DNA from 3 places in the Rossellomorea vietnamensis genome. Region 3 is predicted to be linked to each of the others. Evidence: a T-box and tRNA genes for the amino acid it is inferred to sense, from the RefSeq annotation. Region 3 holds a T-box; the other regions hold tRNA genes.
What was found. The T-box of region 3 lies ahead of metG (methionine--tRNA ligase). A T-box ahead of a tRNA ligase gene usually reads a tRNA of that ligase, here a tRNA-Met.
Positions count from the first base shown of each region.

Region 1: it encodes a tRNA-Met, which carries the amino acid that the T-box ahead of metG (methionine--tRNA ligase) is inferred to sense. The anticodon was not compared.
Region 2: it encodes a tRNA-Met, which carries the amino acid that the T-box ahead of metG (methionine--tRNA ligase) is inferred to sense. The anticodon was not compared.

Region 1 is NZ_CP104558.1:2,765,077-2,775,422, forward strand. Features, by position in the region: gene spoIIE (stage II sporulation protein E) at 1-761, opposite strand, end outside; tRNA gene N5C46_RS14305 (tRNA-Met) at 1,051-1,127, shown strand; tRNA gene N5C46_RS14310 (tRNA-Glu) at 1,137-1,208, shown strand; gene N5C46_RS14315 (DinB family protein) at 1,261-1,731, opposite strand; gene N5C46_RS14320 (S1 domain-containing RNA-binding protein) at 1,897-2,322, opposite strand; gene N5C46_RS14325 (FtsB family cell division protein) at 2,397-2,786, opposite strand; gene yabQ (spore cortex biosynthesis protein YabQ) at 2,830-3,483, opposite strand; gene yabP (sporulation protein YabP) at 3,480-3,776, opposite strand; gene N5C46_RS14340 (RNA-binding S4 domain-containing protein) at 3,875-4,141, opposite strand; gene mazG (bifunctional methyltransferase/pyrophosphohydrolase YabN) at 4,164-5,624, opposite strand; gene N5C46_RS14350 (putative polysaccharide biosynthesis protein) at 5,638-7,254, opposite strand; gene spoVT (stage V sporulation protein T) at 7,413-7,949, opposite strand; gene mfd (transcription-repair coupling factor) at 8,246-10,346, opposite strand, start outside.
Region 2 is NZ_CP104558.1:2,553,305-2,563,650, reverse strand. Features, by position in the region: gene N5C46_RS13170 (SprT family protein) at 1-51, shown strand, start outside; tRNA gene N5C46_RS13165 (tRNA-Asn) at 168-242, shown strand; tRNA gene N5C46_RS13160 (tRNA-Ser) at 250-340, shown strand; tRNA gene N5C46_RS13155 (tRNA-Glu) at 357-428, shown strand; tRNA gene N5C46_RS13150 (tRNA-Asp) at 539-615, shown strand; tRNA gene N5C46_RS13145 (tRNA-Gln) at 695-769, shown strand; tRNA gene N5C46_RS13140 (tRNA-Lys) at 774-849, shown strand; tRNA gene N5C46_RS13135 (tRNA-Leu) at 898-979, shown strand; tRNA gene N5C46_RS13130 (tRNA-Leu) at 1,055-1,140, shown strand; tRNA gene N5C46_RS13125 (tRNA-Arg) at 1,160-1,236, shown strand; tRNA gene N5C46_RS13120 (tRNA-Pro) at 1,290-1,366, shown strand; tRNA gene N5C46_RS13115 (tRNA-Gly) at 1,381-1,454, shown strand; rRNA gene N5C46_RS13110 (16S ribosomal RNA) at 1,551-3,101, shown strand; rRNA gene N5C46_RS13105 (23S ribosomal RNA) at 3,299-6,234, shown strand; rRNA gene rrf (5S ribosomal RNA) at 6,337-6,453, shown strand; tRNA gene N5C46_RS13095 (tRNA-Met) at 6,533-6,606, shown strand; tRNA gene N5C46_RS13090 (tRNA-Asp) at 6,725-6,801, shown strand; gene tsaE (tRNA (adenosine(37)-N6)-threonylcarbamoyltransferase complex ATPase subunit type 1 TsaE) at 6,969-7,424, shown strand; gene tsaB (tRNA (adenosine(37)-N6)-threonylcarbamoyltransferase complex dimerization subunit type 1 TsaB) at 7,421-8,119, shown strand; gene rimI (ribosomal protein S18-alanine N-acetyltransferase) at 8,156-8,578, shown strand; gene tsaD (tRNA (adenosine(37)-N6)-threonylcarbamoyltransferase complex transferase subunit TsaD) at 8,575-9,591, shown strand; gene N5C46_RS13065 (ABC-F family ATP-binding cassette domain-containing protein) at 9,939-10,346, opposite strand, start outside.
Region 3 is NZ_CP104558.1:318,659-329,004, reverse strand. Features, by position in the region: gene N5C46_RS01785 (NUDIX hydrolase) at 1-23, opposite strand, end outside; gene N5C46_RS01780 (PH domain-containing protein) at 220-834, shown strand; gene N5C46_RS01775 (cation diffusion facilitator family transporter) at 872-1,795, opposite strand; gene N5C46_RS01770 (DUF3900 domain-containing protein) at 2,013-3,074, shown strand; gene N5C46_RS01765 (GNAT family N-acetyltransferase) at 3,199-4,026, shown strand; gene N5C46_RS01760 (metallophosphoesterase family protein) at 4,064-4,552, opposite strand; gene metG (methionine--tRNA ligase) at 4,554-6,197, opposite strand; T-box leader at 6,255-6,519, opposite strand; gene N5C46_RS01750 (class I SAM-dependent DNA methyltransferase) at 6,650-7,246, shown strand; gene N5C46_RS01745 (hypothetical protein) at 7,298-7,453, opposite strand; gene trpA (tryptophan synthase subunit alpha) at 7,600-8,391, opposite strand; gene trpB (tryptophan synthase subunit beta) at 8,384-9,586, opposite strand; gene N5C46_RS01730 (phosphoribosylanthranilate isomerase) at 9,614-10,225, opposite strand; gene trpC (indole-3-glycerol phosphate synthase TrpC) at 10,222-10,346, opposite strand, start outside.

The sequences.
Region 1 (10,346 bases), 2.1 Mb from region 3:
GCTAAACTGAAGACGAGACCGGTCACGACCCCTACCGTCGATCCCACTGTGGCCCCTGCAATAAAGGAAAACAGCAGTACCAGATATCTTGATAACACATGTTCTACAGACAGATTATATACTGACCATCCGATCGTTCCCGTCATGATCGAGGCCAGGAGGATGATCAAGCTCACCACCTCTTCTGTTTTCAGTGATTTCCTTCTGCGCTGTACCGTGACAAGGGGGACGCTCTGGATGAAGATATACGTTAAGAGAAACGCGAGGCTTGCTTCAATGACCGCCATGACCCCGTTATAGATCGTCAAGGCCTGTCCCTGTTGGATATAATCGAACCCAAGCTTTGCAGCCATCACTGTAAAGAACACATAGAAGGCGACAACCCTTACATTATTCTTGTGATATTTTTGCGATAATCGATACGTTAACAGGAATAATACCGCACTGACAAACGTATAACTGATACTAGGAATGGATAAGGTGAGCGCTCCTGCCAGCAATCCCATGAGTGCAATCGGTGACTTCTCTCTCCGTATGATATAAACCGATGCAAAGAATGGCAGAGCAAAAGGTGTCAGATGTGAAAGGATTAAAGCTCTTCCGAGGAGAAACCCGATGACGAATAGAGCAACCCCCTTTTCTACGAATAACCACTCAAGCTTTGAATAAATGGACCGGATCCCCTTGGACAGTTCCACCCTCGTGTGTTCAATGTCTACGTTCTGAACTGGTTCGATGATCGACTGATCGACTTTCCCCATGTATGAAACACTCCCCATTTCTTTTTTGTTCAGTATAAAGGGTACAAGCTCAAAACTTTGTCAAAATGAGGGAATGCATTCCAAGAATGTTTCGACGTCTTTCTATGGTTTCCGGTAAAATATTCAGAATATTCACGAGGCATTCCCGTTTATTCCCGTGTTTTTTCTTTCCCATTCCTTACGTATCGTTGCTTAAGGGAATTTTGACAATTTCTTTACGATTGTATATTGACAAGCAAACCCTTTCTCGGTATCATAGTTTTTGTGCCAAAAAGGCGCATATCCATATGGCGGTGTAGCTCAGCTGGCTAGAGCGTACGGTTCATACCCGTGAGGTCGGGGGTTCGATCCCCTCCGCCGCTACCATATTGTGTCGGCCCGTTGGTCAAGCGGTTAAGACACCGCCCTTTCACGGCGGTAACACGGGTTCGAATCCCGTACGGGTCATAGAAAAAAGACTATCATGATGATAGTCTTTTTTGTTTATTCTATTTTCCCGTCAAACCTTTTCGGCAGATACCAATTCTTCGATCTGCTCTTGGTGGTGCTTATCGTGACCGATGAAGTCTTCAAAAAATTCTTCCATGGTGAAGCTTTGATCGCCGACTTTGAACGATTGCCCGAAATCATCTTCCGGTGCGTTTTTTACAAAAGTGATCATCAGATCCCTTGTTCTGATTCCTTCTTCGATCAAATCTCCCTGGTTCACTACACGATGGGCATAGTCTTCCGCTTCTCCATTAAATTTCTGAAAATCAGGAAAGGGCGGGAGTTCTGCTCCTTCTCCAATATACGGGAGAATCTCCTGTAAAGAATATTGATCCCATTTAATGATGTGGGCTATATTGGCAGCGATCGACCATTTATCTTCCTCCATAGGCTTAAACCATTCAGCTTCACTTAGCAGCTTCAATTCCTCCAACCACATCTTAAATGACTCATAATGATCGATAATCTGTTCGTATTTCATCCATTCTGCCCCCACTCACGTTATTTATCTCTACCTATTCGATAGGAGCAGGGGATTTTCCTGTGTTGATGTCTATCAATAATATAAAAAAAACAGGCATACCCATCAGAATGGGTATGCCTGTTTTCCGTTCACAAACTGCTATATGGGTTAATAGACAGCAAGTTAACCTTTTTTCGCCCCTTTTCCACCACGACGAGACTCAGTATTTTTCTTTAAAGATGATAAACGATCTTCACTGTCTTTCAAGAAACGTGCCATCTTTTGTTCGAAACTTTCTTTCGTGCGAGTGTCGTTCGGTTTATTATTACTACGCGGGCGCTGAGGACGCTGAGGGCGCTGCGGGCGTTGTGGTTGATCTTTCGCTTTACGGATGGATAAACCGATCTTTCCATCTTTCTCAACATTAATAACTTTAACCGTTACTTCGTCGCCGACTTTAAGGTGTTCATTAATATCCTTAACATAGTTGTCTGCAACTTCACTAATGTGAACTAATCCTGTTGAACCTTCCGATAATTCCACGAACGCTCCAAAATTTGTAATACCTGTTACCTTACCCTGTAACTTGCTGCCTACTTCGATTGACATAAAAGAAATGCTCCTCCTTAAAATTATAAAAGATAAACCTTACTATATATTATAGCCAATTAAAAAAAAGAGTGTCAATAAGACACCTCTTCTTCTTTCTCTTTATCTGGCTCAGGTATGTTGAAAATAATCTCACCTTCATCTGATAAAAAGTAATCCCGGCGCGCCAGTTTGGCTATATATTCATCATCGTTAAGCTTCACAATCTCTTCTTCCAAGGCTGATTGCTTATCTTTCAGGTCTTCTAACTTTTTTTCCAATTGTGCTTTTTCCGTTTGTTTATCTTCTAAAACCTGGGCTCTGGAAATGAGGGTCGAGATTAAAAATCCACTAATTGCCAACACTAAAACAAAGAAAACTGCTAATCGACGGACCAAACGCTTTTTTCTCTTAGAAGAAGATTTATGCATATGCTCCTGATGGCGGACATATTCATTTTCCATTGGTGTCACGTTTTTTCTCATTCCCAAACCTCCTTTACAATATGGAGTGGCAAAGCCTTAAGCCCTATTCTTTATCTTTAGGTTTCTTCTTGAACTTTTCTACCACTCTATATACTTTTTTGATATACGCTTTAAAAATTCCTGCCACTTTATTATATAACTTCTCGACTCTTTTTGTAAGATTTTTCGGCAATAAATTCCAAATACCCTTCAATATCCACCATATCGGTGTGATTACGAGCTTAATCGCCCATTGCATCACTTTCATGATCACCTTTAAAAGGAATAATATGACGGATAAGAGCCCTTTTCCTATAGATAAAACAATCGTGATCAGAAGCACAATCATCCATTTTATCGGTGAATAAATCAATCTTTTCACCATTTTCACTCCGAAATTATACAGGGAGATAAAAAACAATATCAGGCGTTCAAGGAACGCCAAATAATGCTGCTTGATCAACGCCTGGTAAGCGGCAAAACCGCATAATAGCGCAATGAAAATATAAAAACGGATCTCACCGAAATTCACGACGAATAAAATATAAAAAATCGAAAGCGCCTGCAAAACCCAAAACATGATGTCATTGATGAATACAAGCCACCGTTTTCTCTCGGACCGGTGTAAGAACCGGGAATACGTGTCCAACGTCATACCAAATAGTGCCCCCATGCCGATCATGGAGAGCATGGTATAGAACTGGGTCGAGAGGGTCATCGAAACAGCTTGCTAAAGAAGCCTTTAGCCTTCTCCCCGTTTTGTTCATCCAGGTAGACGAGATCGAACACCTTTCCTTTTATAGAGACGATGCCTTTATCCACATCCAGATTTTTCATTTGAAGATTCTGGCCCCTGACGGAGAGGAATCCCATGACGGTTTCAAGGAGGAACTCTTCGTTATCGAAGCTTTCCACTTGCTTCACTCCTGTAATATCGAGGAGCTTGCGGCCCCTCATCATCACGTCATGTTCCTGAAAGGTTTTATCTTTGTTTCCATCATATTGATTCATATCCATCCCTCACATTCCCATAGTACAAGCTTTGTAACTATGTTTATGTGTATGGGGGAAAAATAGAACCAAATAACAGACCGAACGCTATGTATCCCTTACTCCGTTTCTTCGATCCTTTCCTCTGAAAGGACGGAATAAAGCCCGCTCGCTTCTTCTTTTTTCGTTGTTTCAAGAAGCCTTTCAATCTTTACCCTCATAATCCTCTGGCCAAACCTTACGCTTAATTCATCCCCGACTTTTACATTGGAGCTTGCTTTGGCCTGCTGTCCGTTCACAGTGATACGTCCCTGGTCGGCAATCTCTTTCGCCAGGGTTCTTCTTTTAATGAGCCTGGATACTTTTAAAAATTTATCTAATCTCATGGATACCATTGTACATTTCCCCTTATTCGATATTCATCTCTTTCGCTTCGTTCCAAAATTGGTCCAACTCTTCCAATGTATAATCTTCAAAACTCTTACCCGATTTCATTACTTGTTCTTCCACATAGGAAAACCTGCGGTAAAATTTCGTGTTCGTCATGGCTAACGCTTCCTCAGGGAAAATTTTATAAAATCTGGCCACATTGATCAGAGCGAATAACACATCTCCAAATTCTTTTTTCATGTCGTGTTCACTATTATTCTCGACTTCTCTTTCGAATTCCTTTAATTCTTCCCATACTTTTTCCCATGCTCCTTGAGGATCTGCCCAGTCAAAGCCTGATTTCGCGGCTTTTTTCTGGTATTCATATGCCTTCATGAGAGCAGGCATGCCTTTAGCCACGTTTTTGAGCATCGGCTCCGTCCCGCTCTCTTTTTCACGGCTTTTGATTTCCTCCCAGTTTGCTTTCACCTGTTCCGAGTTTTCCACTTGAACGGTTCCAAATACATGAGGATGTCTCCGGACCATCTTGGACGCCAGTCCTTCGATTACTTCTTCCATGGTGAACATGCCCTCATCTTCGCCTATTTGTGCATGGAGCATGATTTGAAGGAGGACATCCCCCATCTCTTCGATCATATGATCAATATCTTCTTCCTCGATGGCTTCCAGCAGCTCATATGTTTCCTCGAGGAGATATTTCTTGAGTGAATGGTGGGTTTGTTCTTTGTCCCATGGGCAGCCATTAGGTCCGCGGAGCGTCGAAATGATTTCCCTTAATGTCGCATATTGCTTAAAGGAGGACTCCATCTCTTCGACAGCCGGAACATAGAGGCTTGTCAAATTACTGAGACCCGCAACCCGGTCAAGCTCCACCAGCGGGATCCGCTCCACCTTTTCTTCCGTGCTGCCGGCAGCCGTTACAAGGGAGACCTCATAATCATAAGGATAAAGCTCCATCAGGGTGAGCTTCACTTCAGAAGCGATGAAGGCATCATACACCTGCCCGATGATGAGCTGCTGGTTCATATGGATATCATGAAGCTTTAAGCTGGTACCATCAAGGAGCTGGAATCCATCAATCGGATCCGCTCCCACAGAAGCAAACAGGGCATCGATAAAGCTCTGTCCACCGCCGATCTCAACGTGGATCTTTCCTTCTTTATGCAGGTCCAACAGCATTTGGACAGCCTTTTCTGCAACCAATGGGTGACCCGGAACGGCATAGACAAGGGAATGCTCTTCTGATGCCGTGATCAGGTTTTGAACAATCTCTTCATATACGAGATCGAACTGATCATGTTTTTCATAGACAGCATCGAAAGAATGATAGGTGATCCCTTCTGCTGCTAAATCCTTTACGACGGGATGTTGATCCGTCCTCAAGTAAAGGTGTGAACTGTTCTTAATCCTCCTGTATACTCCCAATGGCAACTGTTCTATATCTCCTGCGCCTAACCCGACGATCGTTATCGTATTCATGTTAATCTCCTCACTACTTATTATTCGGCTGAACTTTATTCATCAACCATACCCATTTACTCCCAAAGGGCAAGAAACTGATGTCTTCTCTTGAAAGGACATTCCCTCTTAAAAACACGATCAAAAAAAGGATGCCGCCGATACAAACGCCTCCTAATGAAAAAAAGACGGAAAGCGGACGCCCGGGCATTCCATTCTCCAAAAGTGTATCATATATCCACAACAGCCCCTGTAATCCAATCGTCATGGCCGCTCCGCTCAGCAGCAATGTCTTATAAAAAGAGAACGTAAAGAAACGGATCGGAAACCATTTTCTAAGCTTTATCACCATCATGATGGCAATGATACTTAGAGAGCCAACCGTCGAGATCGATGCCCCCATGACTCCCATCACTGGGATGAGACAGGCATTCCCGAGGTATTTCACTAAAATCCCCATCACGATACAGAATGCCGGGTAATAAATCCTCCCGATTCCCTGAAAAATGCCTGCAAACGTCAAAATGAGGCAGCTGAAGAAAATCGATAGGCAGAAGACCGCAATAACCTTGGAACCGAGGGCATTTTCAAATAGCATCGTATTGGTCGGCACCATGATATTGATGATTCCAAGTGTAGCCGCGAAACCAATGGTAATGCTGATCTTAAGGGAAAGCTGACTGTACTCCCTTACTAAAGATTCTCTTCTTTTGAGATAGGCATTTGTCACCAATGGAACGATGGTCAGTGAGATGGATGTAGCCACTACCGTCCCGAGCTGGACAAAGGGTTGTCCCCGGTCATAAATCCCCTTCCACGTTTTCGCGCTTTCCGCTTCCATCCCTGATGACAGAAGAAGGGAGTATACATTTAGTGAATCAACAAATTGAAGTAACACGAGCAACATGGCACTTACACAGATAGCTGTTCCATTCTTGAATAACCGGGACCAGATCTGTACGTAATCGGCAGGAAGGGAAAGGTATTTCCGTGAAAACAGCTTTTCCCTCCGTGCAGTAAGGAAAGTAAGAAGAACAAGAAGTCCGCCCAGACCACCGGTAATCGACCCGAACAGAGCTCCTTTACCTGTCATATATAAGGAGTATCCTTGGGTTACAAGGATCGTCGAAAAGATCAGGATCGTCGCCACCCTGATCGTTTGTTCCGTCACTTGAGAAACAGCCGTCGGCACCATATCTTCTTTCCCTTGATAATACCCCCTGATGACAGAGAGGGGGGCTAATAATAGGAACGATAAAGAAATCACTTGAAGTAACGGCTTTAGAAGGGGATCTCCCATCCAACGTGCGATCAATCCGGAACCGAAGTAGACAAGCAGAAACCAGGAAAAACCAACGAAACAAAGGAATAAAAAGGAGGTGACGGCCACTCTCTTTGCACCTTCTTCATCCTCTCCTTCTAATTTCTCTGCAACCATTTTTGAAATGATGACAGGGAATCCATAGGTGGATAGAGCGATGGCAATCCCGTAAAACGGATACACCTGCTGATATATATAAAACCCGATATCTCCAACAATATTTTGAAAAGGGATCCGATAAACAGCACTTAATATTTTGGTTACCAATGCCGCAACCGTTAATACCATGGCCCCTTTCAAGAATCGGCTGGAGGAGTACTTCTGACTCAACCCGTTTTCCTGCCTTTCTGTACCTCTTACTTCAAGTCTTGACAGACCGAAGAAAAAATCTTTTATATACTGGTCATTTTACCATAAAGGGTTGTGTGTTTTCTCGAATGGGGATGACGGCAAAAAAAAGAAGAGCGGCAATTTGCCACTCCTTTACGTTATGACTCCATTTGTCTTGCTAAAAAGCCAGCTGCCGTTTCTACTGCCTTTTGTTCCACTTCGCCTACTGTACGGTCCTTTGAGAAAATCGCAACGGCACCAATCGGGTCTCCATTTGCGACAATCGGAGCGATCGTATAGGAAGCAAGATCCTCACCGTGTCCTTCAACAAGCTCAGCTTGTCCCTGTTGAGTGTGTAATAGAGACGTGCGGTCATCCATTACCTTCTCGATGAGTTCACTGATGTTCTTATTTAAATACTCTTTCTTTGAAGCGCCGGAGATGGCAATGACAGCATCCCGATCACAAATTAACACGGCACTTCCCAAACTGTCGTACAATGCTTCGCCATACTCCTTAGCAAAGTCACCAAGTTCACTGATTGGGGAATATTTCTTTAAGATGACTTCTCCGTCACGATCAACGAAGATTTCCAGGGGATCTCCCTCGCGAATCCTTAATGTCCTGCGAATTTCTTTCGGAATGACGACACGTCCTAAATCATCAATACGACGAACAATACCAGTTGCTTTCATCTATAGTTGCCTCACTTTCATCAGATGATTTTTATTTTGGCAATGCATCCTTGTTGAATACTTTACCATTGTTGAGTTTAGTATCTTACAACTTAGAAGTTCTATACACATTCAGTTATTTTTTCTGTAATTTCACTAAAATTCTAATGCAGGTATCTTTTTCCATTGTTGGCAGCTGCATAAATACTAATACCCTTATCATAGTAGAGTGAAACAATCCACGCGTTTACATTTTGGTTACATTATTATAACGAAGGGAAGAAATGCCACTGGTTTGTGTCGAATTGATGAAATGATCACACGTTTTCTTCTATTTTTACCGCTTCATCCAGATGTTTGATGATGTCATAGGCCATGTTAAACCATTTGGACGCTTCCAGGCGTGTTGTGTTAATCGAGATTTTGAGCTTGGAGCCTTCCATTCCAAGTCCGACTGCACGGCCGTGTTTATTGCAAAGATTGAATACTTTGGAACCGTCGATCTGTGCCGTTCCTTCCGGCGACATAAAGATATTCACCGTTTTCTTATCCTGCTTGATGGATTCGAGCTTTGTATTCTTCGCATAGATCTTCATTTCAGAGATGAGGAATAGGTAACCCACCTCTTCCGGATATTCACCGAACCGGTCCAGGATCTCTTCTTCGAGCTCCTCGATTTCAGGAAGGGAAGAAAGGGATCGGAACCGTTTATACATTTCGATCTTTTGATGACCATCTTTAATATAATCATCCGGAATATAAGCGTCGATTTCGATGTCCACTTCAAAGCTTGATTCAGGCTGCTTCGGAAGGTCCCCTTTTCGCTCTTCGATGGCTTCTTTCAGCATCTGGGAGTACAGGTCGAATCCGACAGAATCGATGAATCCGTGCTGCTGCGCCCCGAGGAGGTTACCCGCTCCACGGATCGTCAAGTCACGCATGGCAATTTTGAACCCGGATCCCAGTTCCGTGAATTCTTTGATCGCCTGCAATCGTTTTTCCGCCACTTCTGTCAGCACCTTATCTTTCCTATAAGTGAAATAGGCATAAGCCACCCGGTTTGAGCGCCCGACACGTCCCCTTAGCTGATAAAGCTGGGATAAGCCCATCCGGTCGGCATCAAACACAATCAACGTATTGACGTTCGGGATGTCGACACCCGTTTCTATAATCGTCGTCGTGACCAGTACATCGTATTCTCCTGCAAGGAAGCTTAGTATGACGGCTTCGAGCTCATTCTCGCTCATTTGACCGTGAGCATAGGCAATGCGGGCATCCGGTACAAGCATGGAGATCTCATCTGCTTTTCTTTCAATGTCTTCTACACGATTATAGAGGAAATACACTTGGCCATTCCTTGCCATTTCCCTTTCAATCGCTTCTTTAATCAGGGCACCGTTGTACTCCATTACATAGGTCTGAACCGGGAACCTGTTTTCAGGCGGCGTTTCAATAACCGATAAATCCCTTACACCGAGCATCGACATATGAAGGGTACGGGGAATCGGCGTGGCCGTTAAGGTCAGAACGTCGATATTCGTTTTTAATTGTTTGATCTTCTCTTTATGCGTGACACCGAACCTTTGTTCTTCATCGATGATCAAGAGTCCTATATCACGGTATTGAATGTCTTTTGAGAGAAGTCGGTGGGTTCCCACTACAATATCCACCGTTCCATTCTTGAGCCCCTTCGTTGTCTCCTGCTGCTGCTTCCTCGTTCGGAAACGGCTTAATAAACCGATTTCCACAGGGAAGTCCTGAAAACGCTCTTTGATGGTTTCATAATGCTGTTGAGCAAGGATGGTGGTGGGCACGAGGATGGCCACCTGTTTCCCGTCTGCAATCGCCTTGAAAGCAGCCCTGATTGCAACCTCGGTCTTTCCATATCCTACGTCCCCACACAACAGGCGGTCCATCGGACGTTCTCTTTCCATATCGTGCTTGATTTCACTGACAGAGCGCAGTTGATCATCCGTTTCTTCATAAGGGAAAGCCATTTCAAATTCTCTCTGCATGTCCCCATCGGGAGAGAAGGCATAGCCTTTTGCCGCTTCCCTTTCCGCATAAAGCTTGATCAGGTCATCGGCTATATCCTGAACGGAAGATTGAACTTTCGACTTGACCTTCTTCCATTCACTTCCACCCAGTTTATAAAGTTTAGGATCCTTATTTTCCGAGGCGACATATTTCTGGACCAGTTCAATTTGATCGACCGGTACATACAGTTTGTCATTCCCCTGGTACTTCACATGGAGATAATCTTTGTGGACCCCGTTGATCTCCAATGTTTCGATTCCAAGGAATTTACCGATCCCGTGATTCACATGAACCACATGGTCCCCGACCTTCAGCTCAGAGTAACTTTTGATCCTCTCTGCGTTTGAAAGTTTCTGCCTTCTCGGTTTCTTTTGGGTTTTC
Region 2 (10,346 bases), 2.2 Mb from region 3:
TGTAAAGGAAAACTTCGCCTCGTAAAGGAAGTTGTGATTGAAAGAGGGTAGTTACAAAAGGCGTTTTTCTTGTGGAAAAAGTGACTGAAAGTAGTTGACAAGAAATTGATGAGTCATTATAATCTAAAGAGTCGATAAGACGAGTTAAGCGTAAGAATACTTCACGTTCCGCAGTAGCTCAGTGGTAGAGCTATCGGCTGTTAACCGATCGGTCGCAAGTTCGAATCTTGCCTGCGGAGCCATTTTTATGGAGAAGTACTCAAGTGGCTGAAGAGGCGCCCCTGCTAAGGGTGTAGGTCGGGCAACTGGCGCGAGGGTTCAAATCCCTCCTTCTCCGCCATTTCTATTTAGAACGTGGCCCGTTGGTCAAGCGGTTAAGACACCGCCCTTTCACGGCGGTAACACGGGTTCGAATCCCGTACGGGTCATTTTACTTACTTAAGGTAAGGATAGTTATTTTCGTTATCGCGAAGGTAATGAAAGTTATTTTGCTAACGCAAGGTAAGGATAGTTATTTTGACTATCGTCAAAAAACTTTGGTCCGGTAGTTCAGTTGGTTAGAATGCCTGCCTGTCACGCAGGAGGTCGCGGGTTCGAGTCCCGTCCGGACCGCCAGATTTATTTTTAAAAAACGATTGACTTCATCGAGGTGGACATGTTAATATTAAAACCTCGTCACTTTTTGAAAAAGTATTGGGCTATAGCCAAGCGGTAAGGCATCGCACTTTGACTGCGACATGCGTTGGTTCGAATCCAGCTAGCCCAGCCATAGCGAGCCATTAGCTCAGTTGGTAGAGCATCTGACTTTTAATCAGAGGGTCGAAGGTTCGAATCCTTCATGGCTCACCAAAGATTTTTGCGCAAGCAAAATATCTTTCCATTGTAATTCAGATTCATGCGGGTGTGGCGGAATTGGCAGACGCACCAGACTTAGGATCTGGCGCCGCAAGGCGTGGGGGTTCAAGTCCCTTCACCCGCACTTTTAAAACCTTTTAAAAAAGTTGTTGACAAAATAGATTTTCCTCAGTTATAATAGTGTTTGTCGCTTTAAAACGCGGTCGTGGCGGAATGGCAGACGCGCTAGGTTGAGGGCCTAGTGGGGGCGACCCCGTGGAGGTTCAAGTCCTCTCGGCCGCACCAAAAGGTTTCAAAGACATATGCGCCCGTAGCTCAATTGGATAGAGCGTTTGACTACGGATCAAAAGGTTAGGGGTTCGACTCCTCTCGGGCGCGCCATCTTGCTTCTACTAGAGAGTATCTGATTCACAGTAATACATATGCTTTTCTGACGGGAAGTAGCTCAGCTTGGTAGAGCACTTGGTTTGGGACCAAGGGGTCGCAGGTTCGAATCCTGTCTTCCCGACCATCATAATTTTATATGCGGGTGTAGTTTAGTGGTAAAACCTCAGCCTTCCAAGCTGATGATGAGGGTTCGATTCCCTTCACCCGCTCCAATTTTAACCTTAATTATTGAACCTTGAAAACTGAACAAAACAAGACAATACGTCAACGTTAATTCTAGATTTATTTTTAAAGAGCTATTCAAACTTTTATCGGAGAGTTTGATCCTGGCTCAGGACGAACGCTGGCGGCGTGCCTAATACATGCAAGTCGAGCGGATTGATGGGAGCTTGCTCCCTGATATCAGCGGCGGACGGGTGAGTAACACGTGGGTAACCTGCCTGTAAGACTGGGATAACTCCGGGAAACCGGGGCTAATACCGGATAACTCATTTCCTCGCATGAGGAAATGTTGAAAGGTGGCTTCGGCTACCACTTACAGATGGACCCGCGGCGCATTAGCTAGTTGGTGAGGTAACGGCTCACCAAGGCAACGATGCGTAGCCGACCTGAGAGGGTGATCGGCCACACTGGGACTGAGACACGGCCCAGACTCCTACGGGAGGCAGCAGTAGGGAATCTTCCGCAATGGACGAAAGTCTGACGGAGCAACGCCGCGTGAGTGATGAAGGTTTTCGGATCGTAAAGCTCTGTTGTTAGGGAAGAACAAGTGCCGTTCAAATAGGGCGGCACCTTGACGGTACCTAACCAGAAAGCCACGGCTAACTACGTGCCAGCAGCCGCGGTAATACGTAGGTGGCAAGCGTTGTCCGGAATTATTGGGCGTAAAGCGCGCGCAGGTGGTTCCTTAAGTCTGATGTGAAAGCCCACGGCTCAACCGTGGAGGGTCATTGGAAACTGGGGGACTTGAGTGCAGAAGAGGAAAGTGGAATTCCAAGTGTAGCGGTGAAATGCGTAGATATTTGGAGGAACACCAGTGGCGAAGGCGACTTTCTGGTCTGTAACTGACACTGAGGCGCGAAAGCGTGGGGAGCAAACAGGATTAGATACCCTGGTAGTCCACGCCGTAAACGATGAGTGCTAAGTGTTAGGGGGTTTCCGCCCCTTAGTGCTGCAGCTAACGCATTAAGCACTCCGCCTGGGGAGTACGGTCGCAAGACTGAAACTCAAAGGAATTGACGGGGGCCCGCACAAGCGGTGGAGCATGTGGTTTAATTCGAAGCAACGCGAAGAACCTTACCAAGTCTTGACATCCTCTGACAACCCTAGAGATAGGGCTTTCCCCTTCGGGGGACAGAGTGACAGGTGGTGCATGGTTGTCGTCAGCTCGTGTCGTGAGATGTTGGGTTAAGTCCCGCAACGAGCGCAACCCTTGATCTTAGTTGCCAGCATTCAGTTGGGCACTCTAAGATGACTGCCGGTGACAAACCGGAGGAAGGTGGGGATGACGTCAAATCATCATGCCCCTTATGACCTGGGCTACACACGTGCTACAATGGACGGTACAAAGGGCAGCGAGACCGCGAGGTTTAGCCAATCCCATAAAACCGTTCTCAGTTCGGATTGTAGGCTGCAACTCGCCTACATGAAGCTGGAATCGCTAGTAATCGCGGATCAGCATGCCGCGGTGAATACGTTCCCGGGCCTTGTACACACCGCCCGTCACACCACGAGAGTTTGTAACACCCGAAGTCGGTGAGGTAACCTTTTGGAGCCAGCCGCCTAAGGTGGGACAGATGATTGGGGTGAAGTCGTAACAAGGTAGCCGTATCGGAAGGTGCGGCTGGATCACCTCCTTTCTAAGGAAGATTTACTAAAACGTTTGACACGTCGAAGTTTTGTTCAGTTTTGATGGTTCAACCATCAAAACATTTTTTATCTCTTACGAGATAGAAGTTGTGTTTGTTCTTTGAAAACTAGATAAAGATAAATTGATAGTCAAGAAATTACCGAGTATCGCCATTTTAGGTTTTAAACCTGATGTAACAACCAATTCGGTTAAGTTATGAAGGGCGCACGGTGGATGCCTTGGCACTAGGAGCCGACGAAGGACGGGACTAACACCGATATGCTTTGGGGAGCTGTAAGTGAGCTTTGATCCAGAGATTTCCGAATGGGGGAACCCATTGTTCGTAATGGAACAATATCCTTACTTGAATACATAGAGTATGGAAGGCAGACCCAGGGAACTGAAACATCTAAGTACCTGGAGGAAGAGAAAGCAATTGCGATTCCCTGAGTAGCGGCGAGCGAAACGGGATATAGCCCAAACCAAGAGGCTTGCCTCTTGGGGTTGTAGGACACTCTATACGGAGTTACAAAGGAATGGAGTAGACGAAGAAGTCTGGAAAGGCTCGTCAAAGAAGGTAACAACCCTGTAGTTGAAACTTCATTCCCTCTTGAGTGGATCCTGAGTACGGCGGGACACGTGAAATCCCGTCGGAAGCTGGGAGGACCATCTCCCAAGGCTAAATACTCCCTAGTGACCGATAGTGAACCAGTACCGTGAGGGAAAGGTGAAAAGCACCCCGGAAGGGGAGTGAAATAGAACCTGAAACCGTGTGCCTACAAGTAGTCAGAGCCCGTTAACGGGTGATGGCGTGCCTTTTGTAGAATGAACCGGCGAGTTACGATCCCATGCAAGGTTAAGTTGATAAGACGGAGCCGCAGCGAAAGCGAGTCTGAATAGGGCGATTTGAGTATGTGGTCGTAGACCCGAAACCAGGTGATCTACCCATGTCCAGGATGAAGTTCAGGTAACACTGAATGGAGGTCCGAACCCACGCACGTTGAAAAGTGCGGGGATGAGGTGTGGGTAGCGGAGAAATTCCAATCGAACTTGGAGATAGCTGGTTCTCTCCGAAATAGCTTTAGGGCTAGCCTCATGTGTAAGAGTCTTGGAGGTAGAGCACTGTTTGGACTAGGGGCCCTCATCGGGTTACCGAATTCAGACAAACTCCGAATGCCAAAGACTTATCCATGGGAGTCAGACTGCGAGTGATAAGATCCGTAGTCGAAAGGGAAACAGCCCAGACCACCAGCTAAGGTCCCAAAGTATACGTTAAGTGGAAAAGGATGTGGAGTTGCTTAGACAACCAGGATGTTGGCTTAGAAGCAGCCACCATTTAAAGAGTGCGTAATAGCTCACTGGTCGAGTGACTCTGCGCCGAAAATGTACCGGGGCTAAACGTATCACCGAAGCTGTGGATTGACACCTCTAGGTGTCAGTGGTAGGAGAGCGTTCTAAGGACTGCGAAGCTAGACCGTAAGGACTGGTGGAGTGCTTAGAAGTGAGAATGCCGGTATGAGTAGCGAAAGATGGGTGAGAATCCCATCCACCGAATGCCTAAGGTTTCCTGAGGAAGGCTCGTCCGCTCAGGGTTAGTCGGGACCTAAGTCGAGGCCGATAGGCGTAGACGATGGACAACAGGTTGATATTCCTGTACCACCTCTTTTCCGTTTGAGCAATGGGGGGACGCAGGAGGATAGGGTAAGCGCACTGCTGGATATGTGCGTCTAAGCAGTTAGGCTGATGATGAGGCAAATCCCATCATCGCGAAGGCTGAGCTGTGATAGCGAGCGAATTATAGTAGCGAAGTTCCTGATTCCACACTGCCAAGAAAAGCCTCTAGCGAGGAAAAAGGTGCCCGTACCGCAAACCGACACAGGTAGGCGAGGAGAGAATCCTAAGGTGAGCGAGAGAACTCTCGTTAAGGAACTCGGCAAAATGACCCCGTAACTTCGGGAGAAGGGGTGCTCTGGTAGGGTGCAAGCCCGAGAGAGCCGCAGTGAATAGGCCCAGGCGACTGTTTAGCAAAAACACAGGTCTCTGCGAAGCCGTAAGGCGAAGTATAGGGGCTGACGCCTGCCCGGTGCTGGAAGGTTAAGAGGAGTGCTTAGCGCAAGCGAAGGTGCGAATCGAAGCCCCAGTAAACGGCGGCCGTAACTATAACGGTCCTAAGGTAGCGAAATTCCTTGTCGGGTAAGTTCCGACCCGCACGAAAGGCGTAACGATCTGGGCACTGTCTCAACGAGAGACTCGGTGAAATTATAGTACCTGTGAAGATGCAGGTTACCCGCGACAGGACGGAAAGACCCCGTGGAGCTTTACTGTAGCCTGATATTGAATTTTGGTACAGCTTGTACAGGATAGGTAGGAGCCTTGGAAACCGGAGCGCCAGCTTCGGTGGAGGCATCGGTGGGATACTACCCTGGCTGTATTGAAATTCTAACCCGCGCCCCTTATCGGGGTGGGAGACAGTGTCAGGTGGGCAGTTTGACTGGGGCGGTCGCCTCCTAAAGAGTAACGGAGGCGCCCAAAGGTTCCCTCAGAATGGTTGGAAATCATTCGCAGAGTGTAAAGGCACAAGGGAGCTTGACTGCGAGACCTACAAGTCGAGCAGGGACGAAAGTCGGGCTTAGTGATCCGGTGGTTCCGCATGGAAGGGCCATCGCTCAACGGATAAAAGCTACCCCGGGGATAACAGGCTTATCTCCCCCAAGAGTCCACATCGACGGGGAGGTTTGGCACCTCGATGTCGGCTCATCGCATCCTGGGGCTGTAGTCGGTCCCAAGGGTTGGGCTGTTCGCCCATTAAAGCGGTACGCGAGCTGGGTTCAGAACGTCGTGAGACAGTTCGGTCCCTATCCGTCGTGGGCGCAGGAAATTTGAGAGGAGCTGTCCTTAGTACGAGAGGACCGGGATGGACGCACCGCTGGTGTACCAGTTGTCTTGCCAAAGGCATCGCTGGGTAGCTATGTGCGGAAGGGATAAGTGCTGAAAGCATCTAAGCATGAAGCCCCCCTCGAGATGAGATTTCCCATCACGTAAGTGAGTAAGATCCCTAGAAGATGACTAGGTAGATAGGTCAGAGATGGAAGCATGGCGACATGTGGAGTTGACTGATACTAATCGATCGAGGACTTAACCACAAAGAGTCATATTTATATGAACAACAATTGGTCGATATTCGGCTTTCTTGACATCAATTCTTTATCTAGTTTTGAAGGAACAAACCTTCAATTGAATATTCGTCTGGTGATAATGGCGAAGAGGTCACACCCGTTCCCATGCCGAACACGGAAGTTAAGCTCTTCAGCGCCGATGGTAGTTGGGGGATCTCCCCCTGTGAGAGTAGGACGTCGCCAGGCGAAACAATTCTTTTTTGTACAATCACTTTATTTGTGAAGGTGCATATAGTAAGATAGAAGATAGAATCATTCTTATCGTCGCGGGGTGGAGCAGTTCGGTAGCTCGTCGGGCTCATAACCCGAAGGTCGCAGGTTCAAATCCTGTCCCCGCAATACCATTTTTGACTTGTTTTATCAAAGGTTATCGCTAATCTTTCATGAGTCACGCATGGATAGTTATTTTCACTATCGTGAAGGTAATGAAAGTTATTTTGCTTACGCAAAAAACTCTGGTCCGGTAGTTCAGTTGGTTAGAATGCCTGCCTGTCACGCAGGAGGTCGCGGGTTCGAGTCCCGTCCGGACCGCCATTTTTGTTCATTCAAACGAAACGTTGTTTCGTTTTTTTTATTGTCTTTTTTCAGAACCTTTACTCTCATACACTAAAAAGGGTAAACTACATATATACATTCTCCCTTAGGGTAACAAACGATCCTAAGGTTTTTTTATACTCTAAATGATGATTGAGGAGATTAACATGAATCAGTTTGAGATTATGACGAATAGTCCGGAGGAAACAGGCCACTTTGCAGAAAAGCTCGCAGGACTATTAAAGCCTGGGGCTGTGTTGACGCTGGAAGGTGATCTTGGGGCAGGGAAGACAACGTTTACGAAAGGACTTGCCAAAGGTCTTGGTGTCACTAAAACCGTGAACAGTCCCACTTTTACCATTATTAAAGAATATAAGGGGCGTCTGCCTCTTTATCATATGGATGTATACAGGCTGGACGATTCCTTTGAAGATTTGGGATTTGATGAATACTTTGAAGGAGAAGGAGTGACCGTCATTGAGTGGGCTCACTTAATTAAGGATCAGCTTCCGAAAGAATTATTAAGCTTGTCGATTTACCGGGAAGGCGACTCCAAGAGAAGGATCGTGTTGAAGCCGTATGGAAATCGATATAGTGAATTGTGTAAGGAGATTGTGTCATGACGATATTATCGATAGATACCTCCAATTATCCGTTTGGGGTTGCCCTGATTGAAGAGGATAAAGTAATTGGGGAATACATCACGTATATGAAAAAGAACCACTCTGTGAGAGCCATGCCGGCTGTCGAACAGTTGTTAAAAGACTGTGGGGTAGGGGCAAAGGAATTAACGAAGATTGTTGTTGCAAACGGCCCAGGTTCCTATACGGGCGTACGAATCGGGGTCACCTTGGCCAAGACACTGGCATGGTCATTGAATATCCCCCTGATCCCGGTGTCCAGTCTCGCGACATTGGCTTCGTCTGGACGATATTTTCAAGGGTTTATCGTTCCGTTGTTTGATGCCAGAAGAGGACAGGTATACACAGGACTCTATGAGTTTCAGGAAGATCGATTGGTTTGTGTGGAAGAGGATCGCAACATCATGCTCGATGAATGGGTGACAAAGTTAAAAGAGTTAGATAAAGATTTGTTATTTGTCGGAAATGATGTCTCCATCCACGAGAGCCTGATTAAGGAAGTACTTGAAGATCAAGCGAGAATCGCACCATTTGTCAGTCATAATCCCCGTCCTTCTGAACTGGCTTATATCGGCCTTGGTTTAAAAGAGATGACGGCACATGAAGTGCTTCCCAACTATATACGGATGGCGGAAGCAGAAGTAAAATGGCTGGAGGCCCAAAAAAAATCTGAATAGAAGATAAGGGATCGTTAAAATATGGATATACGATTTATGACAGTTGATGATTTAAACGAAGTTATGGAAATTGAAAATCAATCTTTTAGCATTCCCTGGAGCCGGGACGCTTTCTTGAATGAACTTGAGCATAACCACCTGTCCACCTACCTCGTTGCAGCAGATGGAGAGAACCTTGCGGGTTACTGTGGCGTGTGGCTGGTCGTGGATGAGGCCCATATCACAAATGTAGCCGTGCTTCCTGATTACCGGGGACGTGGCTTGGGGGAAGGTCTTATGCGTAAGATAATGGACATAGCGATTGAATTTGGCGCTCGCGTGATGACACTCGAAGTCAGGGTTTCAAACATGCCTGCGCAGCACTTATATCGTAAGCTCGGTTTCAAAGACGGCGGGATTCGTAAGAGGTACTACTCGGACAATCAAGAGGATGCTTTAGTAATGTGGGTGAATTTATGAAAAAAGATACATTAGTATTGGGAATTGAAACAAGCTGTGATGAGACAGCTGTGGCGATTATACGAAATGGAACAGAGATTGTGACGAATATTGTTTCGTCCCAAATTGAAAGTCATAAGCGATTCGGTGGAGTGGTCCCTGAGATTGCATCGCGTCATCATGTGGAGCAGGTTACGTATGTACTGGACGAAGCCCTTGAACAAGCCGGGATGACGATGGATGATATCGATTGTGTGGCGGTAACGGAAGGTCCTGGCTTGGTAGGAGCCCTTCTTATTGGCGTTAACGCGGCAAAGGCACTTGCTTTCGCCCATAACAAACCGTTGGTGGGAGTCCATCACATTGCAGGGCATATCTATGCGAACCGCTTAGTGAAAGAGATGAGGTTCCCTCTTCTTTCCCTGGTTGTTTCCGGAGGACATACGGAGCTTGTACTCATGAAAGATCACGGTTCCTTTGAGGTCATCGGAGAAACACGCGATGATGCTGCAGGAGAAGCGTATGATAAGGTAGCACGGACATTGGGTCTTCCATATCCAGGAGGACCGCATATTGACAGGCTGGCACATGTTGGGGAAGCGACTCTTGATCTGCCCCGGGCATGGCTGGAAGAAGGATCCTATGACTTCAGCTTCAGTGGTTTGAAGTCAGCGGTTATCAACACGCTTCATAATGCCAAACAAAAGGGAATGACCATTCATCCACAGGATTTGGCCGCGAGCTTTCAAGCAAGTGTCGTTGACGTGTTAGTAACGAAAACGGTTAAGGCTGTAAAGGAGTATGGAGTGGAGCAAGTATTACTTGCCGGTGGAGTTGCGGCCAATAAAGGCTTGCGTGCTGCACTTGAGGAAGCCTTTGAGGGAATGGAAGCGGAATTGGTCATCCCTCCCCTATCCCTTTGTACAGATAATGCCGCTATGATTGCAGCCGCAGGAACGGTTTTATTCCAACAAGGAAAAAGAGGAAGCATGGATATGAACGCTCATCCAGGACTTGATATCGAAAATTTCTAAAAGGGAAAGCTTGAACGAATATCGTTCAAGCTTTTTTACTATATGTTGATATCCTGTGAGTAACGTACAAAGTTGAAAAGGTGAAAGAGAAATGGGAGGGACGAACATACGTTTTATCAACAGGTTGTGGATAAGTTGTTAATAACTACTTATTTAGTGTGTATACATTGTGAAAAAGACGAGTGTTTTTCACCCTAAATAATGGTAAAAGCTGTGGATAACATAAGTTATTTTTGTGTATAGTGTGGAAAACTACTGTGAATAACGTTATATAAGTATTTTAACTGTGGATAATAATGTGGAATAAGAAAGGATTGGGGAGTGATTGTTATCCCCAATCCTGTGGATTACTGCTCTTCTTGAAGGAGTTCTTCCAGTTCGGTCCATTCTTCCAATAAAGAATCAAGCTCTTCTTTCGCTTTTGTGAGTGATTCATTAATATCCTGGACTTTCTCGTGATCTTGAAAGATATCAGGATCGCAGAGAAGATCTTCTTTTTCCTGAATGGTTGTTTCGAGTGTTTCCATCAGGCCTTCGATTTCTTCGACTCTGCGCTTTCGTTGACGTTCGAGTTTTTTCGCTTCTTTATCAATCTTGTGGGATTGTTTTTGAGTCGGCTCCTGTAATTGTTCACCCTGTTCCATGCGTTCTAGTGCCGCCAGTTCTTCCTGCTGCTGTAATTTTTCTACATAATAATCGTAATCGCCAAGATACTCCGTCGAGCCTTTCTTGGATAATTCAACGACTTTTGTGGC
Region 3 (10,346 bases):
ATAAGCAGATCGTTCACGTCCATTCTATTCCCCCCTTTACGATAATCTATTCTATGATTTTCTTTATTATAGTATGAACGGAACATAACACCCAAACCATAAGCGTTCCAATCATACTCTTCCAGTAATTCCCTTACCCTCTATGAATCTATGATATACTGATGAAGTCTTATGTTATGGTAAGAAAGAAAACAATCAAAATCGAAAGGATTTGAAAGCATGTTTGGAAAAGTTGCTTCAGACGTATTAGGTTTAAGTGATATCGGCACAGTCATAAAGCCGCAGGATTACGACAAAGCCGATTCAGATGATTACATTATGCATGAAGATGGAGAGAAGATTTACTTCCTGATCAAATCCAAGTCCGATGAATACTGCTTTACAAACAAAGCTCTCATCCACCTTGATGGGACCAGTGCAGCAAGCAAGAAACGGGTGCTCCGCCGCTTGGATTATTACAAGTATCACCTTTCGAATGTCCTCCTTGAAACGGCGGGAACAGTAGATCTGGATGTCGAAATCAAGTTTAAGATCGGTTCAGAAATCTACTCCATCGATGTTCATAAAAAACATTTAACAGAAGTGAAAGATCTCTATAAGTCCCTTATTAAAATTGGTGAAATCACTACTGACAATAGCATTTATTCCGGATTTGCCAATGAAAGTCTTCAACTCGCATCCTCCACATTGGGACAAGTAAAGACAGATGGAGTAAATGTTGTTGAACAGTTTAAAGAAGTCAATCAATATGCCTTCAATTGGCTGTCGGACAAGAAGAAAGAATTAACTCTTAAAGATTTTGGGTTTGTATTTGAAAAATTCATTCAAAATTGATGTGCATCATCCGGCTGAAATCATCAGCCGGATGATATTAAGGCATTTCGGGTGTATCAGTTCCTTTCCACTCCTGAATACCATTGTCCTCTATGATTCCTAATGTAACATCAGCTATATCGGGATCTGCTATTAGTTGATCCTGTATGGCAAACTTAATGTCATCCGCTTCCGACAGGGGTAACCCCTTTTTCAATTCAAGATATGATTCAACATGGTAATAGCGGCCTTCCTGTGTGATCCTCATCTTAAAGATATCGATGACCGCTTCATGTTCAAAGATGACAGAAGCAATCCTGTCCTCCACTTCCTTAGGTGCAGCAACCCCTATCAAGCCAACCATATTGTCGTACCCGACCCTGAAGGCAACTCCCACCATCAGGAATCCGATCATGATGGTCACAATCCCATCCAATAGTTGAAAAGGGGAGAAATAAGAAACAAGGACCGCTATCAAAGCAAGAACGGCACCTGATACAGCCACTAAGTCCTCATAAAACACAAGTCTTGTTGGTGGCGCTGCCCGCTTTACATGCTTGAACGCACCTGTCACAATCCCGGCTCCCCTGCTTTCCACGCGGGCTTCCTGACTGATTTCCTTCATCACTTTAAAAAGGATCGTTCCATCAATCAGGATGTTCAAGAGTAACACGGATACATTTATCCATATCCCTTTTACTTCAGCGGGATGTTTGAGCAGATGAAATCCCTCACGAATCGTTTCATATGCCATGACCGAAACCACGATGACCGCAATCATACAAAATAAATTGATCACTCTTCCAAAACCTGTCGGGAACTTTTCTGTCGGCTTCTTCTCTGAAAGAACACTGCCGATAAACACAAACCCCTGATTGACAGCATCGGCTAACGAGTGCATGGCAGAGGCAAACATAGCCCCACTTCCACTAATAAAGAATGCCGCCCCCTTTGCGATTGCGAGGATTCCATTTCCCACCATGGCAAAGAACGAAGATCTATTTCCTTTTTTCAGTAATGTGAAAAATGATTCATTACTCACCAAGCTCACCACCTTACGTTTTATCAAGCTACTAGATAGTATCTCTCAATCCTCCCCATTCATAAGTCAATTGACGAACCTTTTATGCTTTTCTATACTGTAACAATGGATGTAAAATCATAAGAAGTCGAATCTAATCAGGTCAGGAGAACAAATCATGGATTTTACGATACAGCATCTTTCCTTTTATTTAATTCAGGTAGAAGGAAAAGGCGAAGAAGCAGATAAACGACATAAGCACTTTCAAACATTAACAGGTAATGAATATGAGGAAAGCCCCCTCAAAAGCTTCCTGGACGGTGAACTGACGAAGATCGTCAAACGCAAGGTGGACAGGCACTCCAAGTCAGATTCCGCCCCCACTAAAATTGGCCGCTTTGTTGTGGAACCAGGTCATGAGCTTACATCAAATCCAAACTACAATTTACTTCATCGAACCCGTTATGCTGAAAGTAAAGAAGATTTTCGTGAAGCATGTGATCAGATTGTCCAAATGTACATAGAAACCAGCGCTATTCGGGGCGGCGCGTTTTTGGTAGCCACCGCAAAGCTCACCAAATTTTTTGATGATCCCTTTTTATTCCTCATGAAATGTGATTTCGAACCAAAGGTTGCCACCATTACAGATGAAGCAACCCTGATACATAATGTAGAAATGGCGATCACGACGAAAAATATGAAATCCATTCAATATCCGTATATGCCTGAAGAAGGCATGATGGATTCAGCCGAAATCAAAATCCATCAAGCTTCACACGCCAGATACTTTGAAGATTTCCTGAAATGGGTGGAGTATGAAAAATCCATGCCCGAAATCGTCAAATCACAAGTATACGGCATGGTAAAGGAACATATATCTGAAACCTATGCTGAAGAAAGTGATGAACGGGTCGAATTTGAAGAAGCAGTGGAAGAATGGGCCATCAGTCCAAAGCGTGAGCTGCAGGAACGATTCACGACGGAACAAGTCGTGGAAGCGACTTCCCAAATCGTCGAGCAGTCCCCTGAAGTGGAACTGAAAGTGAAGCTTGACCATGTTTCAGTAAAAGCCCTTCTCTCAGATTTCGGAGACAGCATCCACTTGGCGAAAGTGAACGGTCGATACGTCCTTATGATTGAAAGCGAGTCCGTCATGTTTGAAAAAGGATTCTCCCCATTGGAATTTTTAAAGCCGGATGAACTCCATGAAGTGATTCAACGGATACAGGATAAGGAATGAGATGGAGCCATGTTTCACAACATGGTTTTTCTATGAAAAAACAAAATTCTCTTGTATAAATAATGCTCATAAAATAAAATCAAGTAAGAAAATTCTTTCTCTTTCGGGAAAAGGGGGATAACGAATGCTTACTTCTACACAACTTCAAGATATAAGGGATCTTCAGGATGTCTGCGAGGATTTTGAAGGGATAAACTTAAAATTGAACTGGGAAATGCTAAAGAAGAGAAAGAACGATCAAGATGATTTCCTTCTTTATAAGGATGGCCGTCTGGTCGGATTTTTAGGAATATACGGATTTGGTGATTCCTACGAAATATGTGGGATGATCCATCCTCAATTCCGTCGTCAGCACCTGTTCCAAGAACTGTTTCAAGAAGCACTTCACTCTTTAAATTCCCGTACGGTCAACACGCTCTTACTTAATATTCCGGGATCTTCGACATCTGGAAAAGGATTTATATCACATATGGACGCTGTCTATGATTTCACGGAATATGAAATGAAATGGAATAAAAAAGAGTTGATCATAGATTCTGATTCTGTCGGAATCAAAACAGCGGATAAACAGGATATCGAAACCATCATCGACCTTGATGAAACCTGTTTCGGGGTTGTCAGAAGTGATGCTGAATCCTATACCAAGAGGCTATTTGAAGAGTCCAGGGAAGGAAATCTTATGATCATCTATGATGAGAAAGTGGTTGGAAAAATAAGGGTTCAACGTGCGGACAAAAAAAGTTTCATTTACGGGTTTGCGGTCTTCCCATCTTTTCAGGGAAAGGGAATTGGAAGAAATGCATTGTCACAGGTCGTGATGCAGGAATCCAAATGGACCGATGATATATACCTTGATGTGGCTGCCGCGAACAGCAAGGCACTGAATCTTTATGAATCAAGTGGTTTTCAAACCTTTTATAGTCAAGAGTATTATCGATATCCCATTAAATAATGAAAAAAGCACAGTTCAGCCACTGTGCTTTTTCTTTTTATTTATAAAATATGTGCTCGATCTTCCAGGTGTCTCCGATTGTCAATACACCGTGGGAATAGTATGGAAGCTTTCGTTTATCGGTTGGAGAGCCTGGGTTGAATAAGAGGACTCCTTTCATAAAGCGGGAATAGGGGATGTGGGAGTGACCGAAGATGATCACATCCACATCCACATCGTCAAAGGCCTCCAGAGCCCTTTTTTCAGTGGTTTTCCCCTTCCCGTCTCCATGTGTTATACCGATTTTCATGCCCTTTCTTTCTATGATCCTTCTTTTCGGCAGAAGGGATTGAAGTTCAAGGTCATCGACATTTCCAGCAACGGCAATCAATTCCCCGTACCCCCTGAATTCCATATATACATCATGGGTCCCGAAATCTCCCCCATGAATGATGAGATCACTCTCCATAAGATCTTTCTGAAGGATGGGAGGGAGTCCCCTTCCTTTTCTCGGCATATGAGTGTCAGAGACAATGACGATTTTCATTTCATTCTCCTTTGGATTTTCCAATCAGCTTTTCCCTTTCTAAATCGATCCATTCCAAATCAATCCGGTTGAACAATGGTAGAGCATTTTCTATTGTCAGCTTTAAGGGGAGGGATACCCTTTCCCAAAGCGGTTGATGGGTCATCCCCAACTGCTCCCCGACCTTTGAAGCTGTAAAAGGTATAAAAGGTTCGAGAATACTTCTAAGATTACTGATGAAATAAATGAATTCTTCAAGTATCCTTTTCCCCTCTTCCCTGTTTTCTTTCACTATTACCCATGGCTTCTGTTCATCAAAACGTTTATTACACCACCTGATGAATTCAAATACTTCTTCAAGTCCCTGTCTCGTACTTCCAGATTCAATCCAGTGACCGACAGATGAGAATACCTCATCCACTTTCTGTTGGGCCCTCTCATCTACTTTGGTTATGATCAGGTTCTCACCGAATTCTTTCTTGTAGAATTTCACGGTACGTTGTACAAGGTTTCCGAAAGCACCGAGAAGTTCACTGTTATGGCTATAAATAAATTCTCTCCATGAAAAGTCTGCGTCTCTCTTTTCAGGTGCATTGATCGTCAGAAAATAGCGAATCGTATCAGGATGGTAATCACTAAGAAGATCCTTTACCCAGACAGCCCAATTCTGGCTCGTCGATATTTTACTTTTCTCCAATGTCAGATACTCATTTGAGACAATGTGACCCGGTAAATGGGTTTCTTCATTCATGCCCAGAAGGACGGCTGGCCAAATAATCGTATGAAATGGAATATTATCTTTTCCATGTACATAATAAGAGAGCGTATCTTTAGCCCAAAATTCGTTCAGGCTACCTTTCCCCTCCCCGGCCCATTTCTTTGATGCACTCAAATATCCACACACCGCTTCAATCCACACATAAATCTTCTTGTCCCGGAATCCCTCAATCGGAACCTCCACCCCATTTTCCAAATCTCTTGTTACCGGCCGGTCCTTCAGTCCCTCTTCAAGATAGCGGCTAGTAAGCTGGACTGCATTTTCCCTCCACTTTCCTTTCTGTTCCTTCATCAGCCTCTCTAATGGTTGCTGGAATTTGGAAAGGGCAAAGTATAAATGTGTGGTCGTTTTAAGAACCGGTTCATGTCCGCATAGCTTACAGCTTTTATCTAATAAGTCCGTTGAATCCAGCACAGTGGAGCAATGATCACATTGATCTCCCCTCGCCTTCGAACCGCAGACCGGACAGGTTCCTTCTACGAACCGGTCAGGCAGGAAACGCTGATCGTTCAAACAGTATACTTGCTCGACTTCTTTTTCATACAACCACCCCTGTTCATAAAGGGTGGTAAAGATCCTTTGTACCTCCCGATGATGATACGGGTGATCCGTCCTTGTGTACTCATCATAGCTGAATCCCAGTGATTGAAAGGAGCGGACAAACTCCTCATGGTAGCGATCTGCCACTTCTTCTACCTTTATCCCAACTTGCGCCGCCCGAATCCCGATCGGGGTGCCATTGCAGTCGCTCCCTGAAACATACAGAACCCTTTCCCCTTTCAAGCGGTAATAACGGGCAATGATATCACCCGGCAGCAATGCAGCGATGTGTCCCAAATGCAGGGAGCCATTGGCGTATGGCCAAGCCCCTCCTATAAAAACAGTCATAGTGGTTTCCTCCTCGAAATAAATAAAACCCCTCGTCCTAATAGATATCGAAAGACATCCAAGGACGAGGGGTTAAGCTCGTGGTACCACCTTAGTTTATAGCTCGCTCACGCAAGACTACCTCAACAAGTACGGAGCAAGATAAGCCCTTATACCGTGACAGTGATAACGGACGCCCATCCCCGTTCTACCCTACACCCCATCGGTTCGGGTAGAATGCTCCGAGACCATTTTCCATAGAGAATCTCCCTGCTTCTTTTCAGCTTCCGAAGCTCTCTGATAAGGTGATTTCACTATGTACTCTTCTCATCAACGCAAATTAGATTTGATTATATTATGCCACTTTTTCAAAAAATTGCAACATTCCAGTCAAGGTTTTAATTCACAGGATTCGTGGAAAATTGAAAGATAGAACATTCATTATAAAATACAGGAAATGAGGTGATGCCCTGTTGTTTACGCTACAGAAACAATTTAAGCGCCCGAAAGGAATCCTTGGCTGGGTTGTGGGCAAAGTGATGGAGTTTGATAATCGGAAGATCAACAACTGGTCCATCAAACAACTGTCCATCGAAAATGGCGATCGCGTTCTTGAAGTGGGATATGGGCCGGGATATTGTATTAAGCGCATTTCCACTCGATTCCCTGATACCTTTGTGGACGGGGTCGATCTTTCTGAAACAATGAAAGATGCGGCTGAAAACAAGAATCAGAAAGCGATAGAGAAAGGCAGGGTTCGCCTGTTTGTTCAGGACATCAGTCAATTCGAGTTATACGATGCTCAGTACGATCGGATCTTTTCCGTTAATAATTACCCATTATGGAATGATCAGAAGCAGGCACTCAGCCATTTATACAAGATGCTTAAAACCGGTGGCACCCTCCTCATTACCGTTCAGCCCCGTGGAGATGAAGAACGGGACAGCAAAGCTAGACGCTATGGTGAAGAAATTTCACAGGCTCTAAAGGAAACCGGCTTTAAAAATATTTCTCTATCCTATAAAGATGTAACTCCTGCACTGACTGTCTCCATAAAAGGTGTAAAATAATTCATCATGTCAAGGAAACAGCCGACCCCATAAGGATCGGCTGTAGATCTTTTACTCCTCTGTGTTGCTCTCGTCTGTATTACTTTCTTCATCCATGTTCTCTTCTGTTCCTGTGTCATCTTCTGAGTCGCTGCTGCATCCGGCTGCAAAAGTTACTACTGATAGTGCTGTCATGAACATTAACAACCACTTTTTCATACTTTTCATTTTATAGCCTCCTAGTATGATGCTTTGTTCAACTACATCTTTATCATACTGATTTTTCAGAGTATGAGAAGGCTATTTACCTTTATTTAACAATCGTTTAGATTCAGTTCATGAACTTCTACATTTTTTAACAAAACAGGCGGAATTCACGAATGAAAAGCTCCTGTCTTTGACGCTCCGATTAACTCCCTGATTTCATCAAATGAGTCTTTTTGAATAAGGTCTATAATCTTACTTCCGACCACTACCCCATCACAGCTTTCGCTCATGCTCCGTACATGATCGGGGCTCGATATCCCAAATCCAGCCAGAACCGGAACTGGACTGTTGCTCTTAAGCTTGATTAAATGACGGGATATATTCTCGGCAAACCCCTCTCTTGTTCCGGTAATTCCATTAATCGTGACGGCATAGAGGAACCCTTCTGTCACAGAGGCCAACTCCTTCACTCTTTCCAAAGGACTTGTGAGGGTTGCCAATTGGATAATGGCTATTTCTTTTTCCTTCGAAGGCTGCTTAACCAAATCGTAATGCTCCAGTGGCAGATCGGGAATGATCACCCCATCTACACCAGCTTTATTACAATCATCGAAGAAGCGTTCTACACCATACTTGTAAATCGGATTGATATAGGTCATAAATATCAGGGGAATTCCAATTTCTTTCCTTCCTTCAATCAATTTGTCGAACACTTTTCGAAGTGTGGTTCCCTTCTCCAATGCTCTTTTACCCGCTTCTTGAATCGTCGGTCCGTCGGCAACGGGATCAGAGAACGGAATACCGACTTCAATGGCCGTCGCTCCACCTTCTTCAAGTTTCTTTAAAGTTGTGATCAATGTGTCTATGCCACCGTCCCCCGCCATTACATAGGGAATGAACAACTTATTCCCCCGCTTTAATTCCTCTTCAAGGCTGCTTTCCAGAAATTTTTTACCCATGCTGACTACCTCCCAATAACTCTTTTACTTGTTCAACATCTTTATCTCCTCTCCCGGATAGACATATGACGAGTGATTGATCCTTTGTCATGCCTTCAGCCAGCTTCACCGCGTAGGCAACGGCATGGGAGCTTTCAAGTGCAGGAATGATACCTTCCGTCTGTGATAACTGTTTGAATGCGTCCAGTGCTTCACCGTCAGAAATGGATGCATAACGGACTCTGTCAATCTCTTTTAAATAGCTGTGCTCAGGCCCCACACCCGGGTAGTCAAGTCCTGCTGAAATGGAATGGGCTTCCTGTACCTGCCCTTCTTCATTCTGAAGGAGATACATCATGCTTCCATGAAGGATTCCGACAGACCCTTTCGTCAATGTGGCTGCATGCTTCTCTGTTTCAATGCCGCTTCCGGCTGCCTCGACACCGTATAAGTCCACTTCTTTGTCTTCAATAAACGGGTGGAACATCCCTATGGCATTGCTTCCTCCCCCGACACATGCCACGATGGCATCTGGAAGACATTTTTCTTTTTCATAGAATTGTTTCTTCGTTTCTTTTCCAATGATACTTTGGAAGTCCCGGACCATCTTCGGAAATGGGTGCGGACCTAAAACGGACCCCATAATATAATGAGTGTCTTCAACATTGGCTACCCAGTAACGCAGCGCTTCATTCACGGCATCCTTCAATGTGGCACTTCCCTGGGTGACGCTGATGACCTTTGCACCTAGCAACTCCATCCTGAATACATTCAGTTTCTGCCTGCGGATATCTTCCGCACCCATGAAAATGACACAATCAAGGTTTAATAGGGCACATACGGTGGCGGTTGCGACCCCATGTTGACCTGCTCCCGTTTCTGCTACGACTTTTCTTTTCCCCATCCGTTCAGCAAGGAGGGCCTGACCGATCGTGTTGTTGATTTTATGGGCACCTGTGTGATTCAGATCTTCCCGCTTCAAATAGATTTTGGCTCCCCCTATCTGCCTGCTGAGGTTTTCTGCAAAGTAGAGAGGATTTTCCCTTCCTACATAATCCTTTAAGTAGCTTTGCAGCCTCTCTTGAAAACGTACATCATTGATTGCTTCATCGTAAGCGGACTCGAGTTCCTGAACGGCTTTCATTAATGATTCAGGAACGAACCTTCCACCAAATTGACCAAACAGTCCTTTATGATCTGGTTGTGCATATAACATTCTTCTTCCTCCATTCACTGTTTTCATTTATTCAAACACCGATTTTGCTTCCCTTATGAATGCTTCCATCTTTACTCGGTCTTTCTCCCCATCCGTCTCAACCCCGCTCGAGACATCCACCATATAGGGACGGACCTGTGTGATGGCTTCCCTGACATTGTCCGGATTTAACCCTCCTGCAAGAATCAGCTGCTGAGGAATGTTGATTGAATGTGCATACTCCCAATTGAATGTGGTGCCATTGCCACCACGATGGGGTCCCTTTCCGCTATCCAACAAAACCATCTCTCCCGGAAATTCCTCGATCCCTTTCAGATCCTTTCTTTCCCTCACCGAAATCGCCTTGATAAAAGGGAGATTGAGAGATTCACAGAATTCCACTGATTCATCCCCATGCAGCTGAACATAATCGAGCTGCACGAGATGAAAGATTTCTTCCAGTCTTTCTTTTGATTCATTCACAAACACACCGATCTTTAATAAATCTGTAGAAACGGATTTGCTGATCTGTGCGGCTTTCTCAACATCGACTTTCCTTTTACTCTCGGCAAACACGAACCCTATGGCATCAGCTCCCGCATTTAATGCCCACTCGGCTTCTACCTGTCTTCTGATGCCGCACACTTTGACTTTCGTCATTTCATCTCACCTATTTCAACTTGGAGAGCGGAGAGGATAGCTGCGGGATCTTCACTTCTCATTAACGTTTCCCCGACGAGGATCCCTTGTGCCCCTGCATCTTTCACTCTCCTTGAATCTG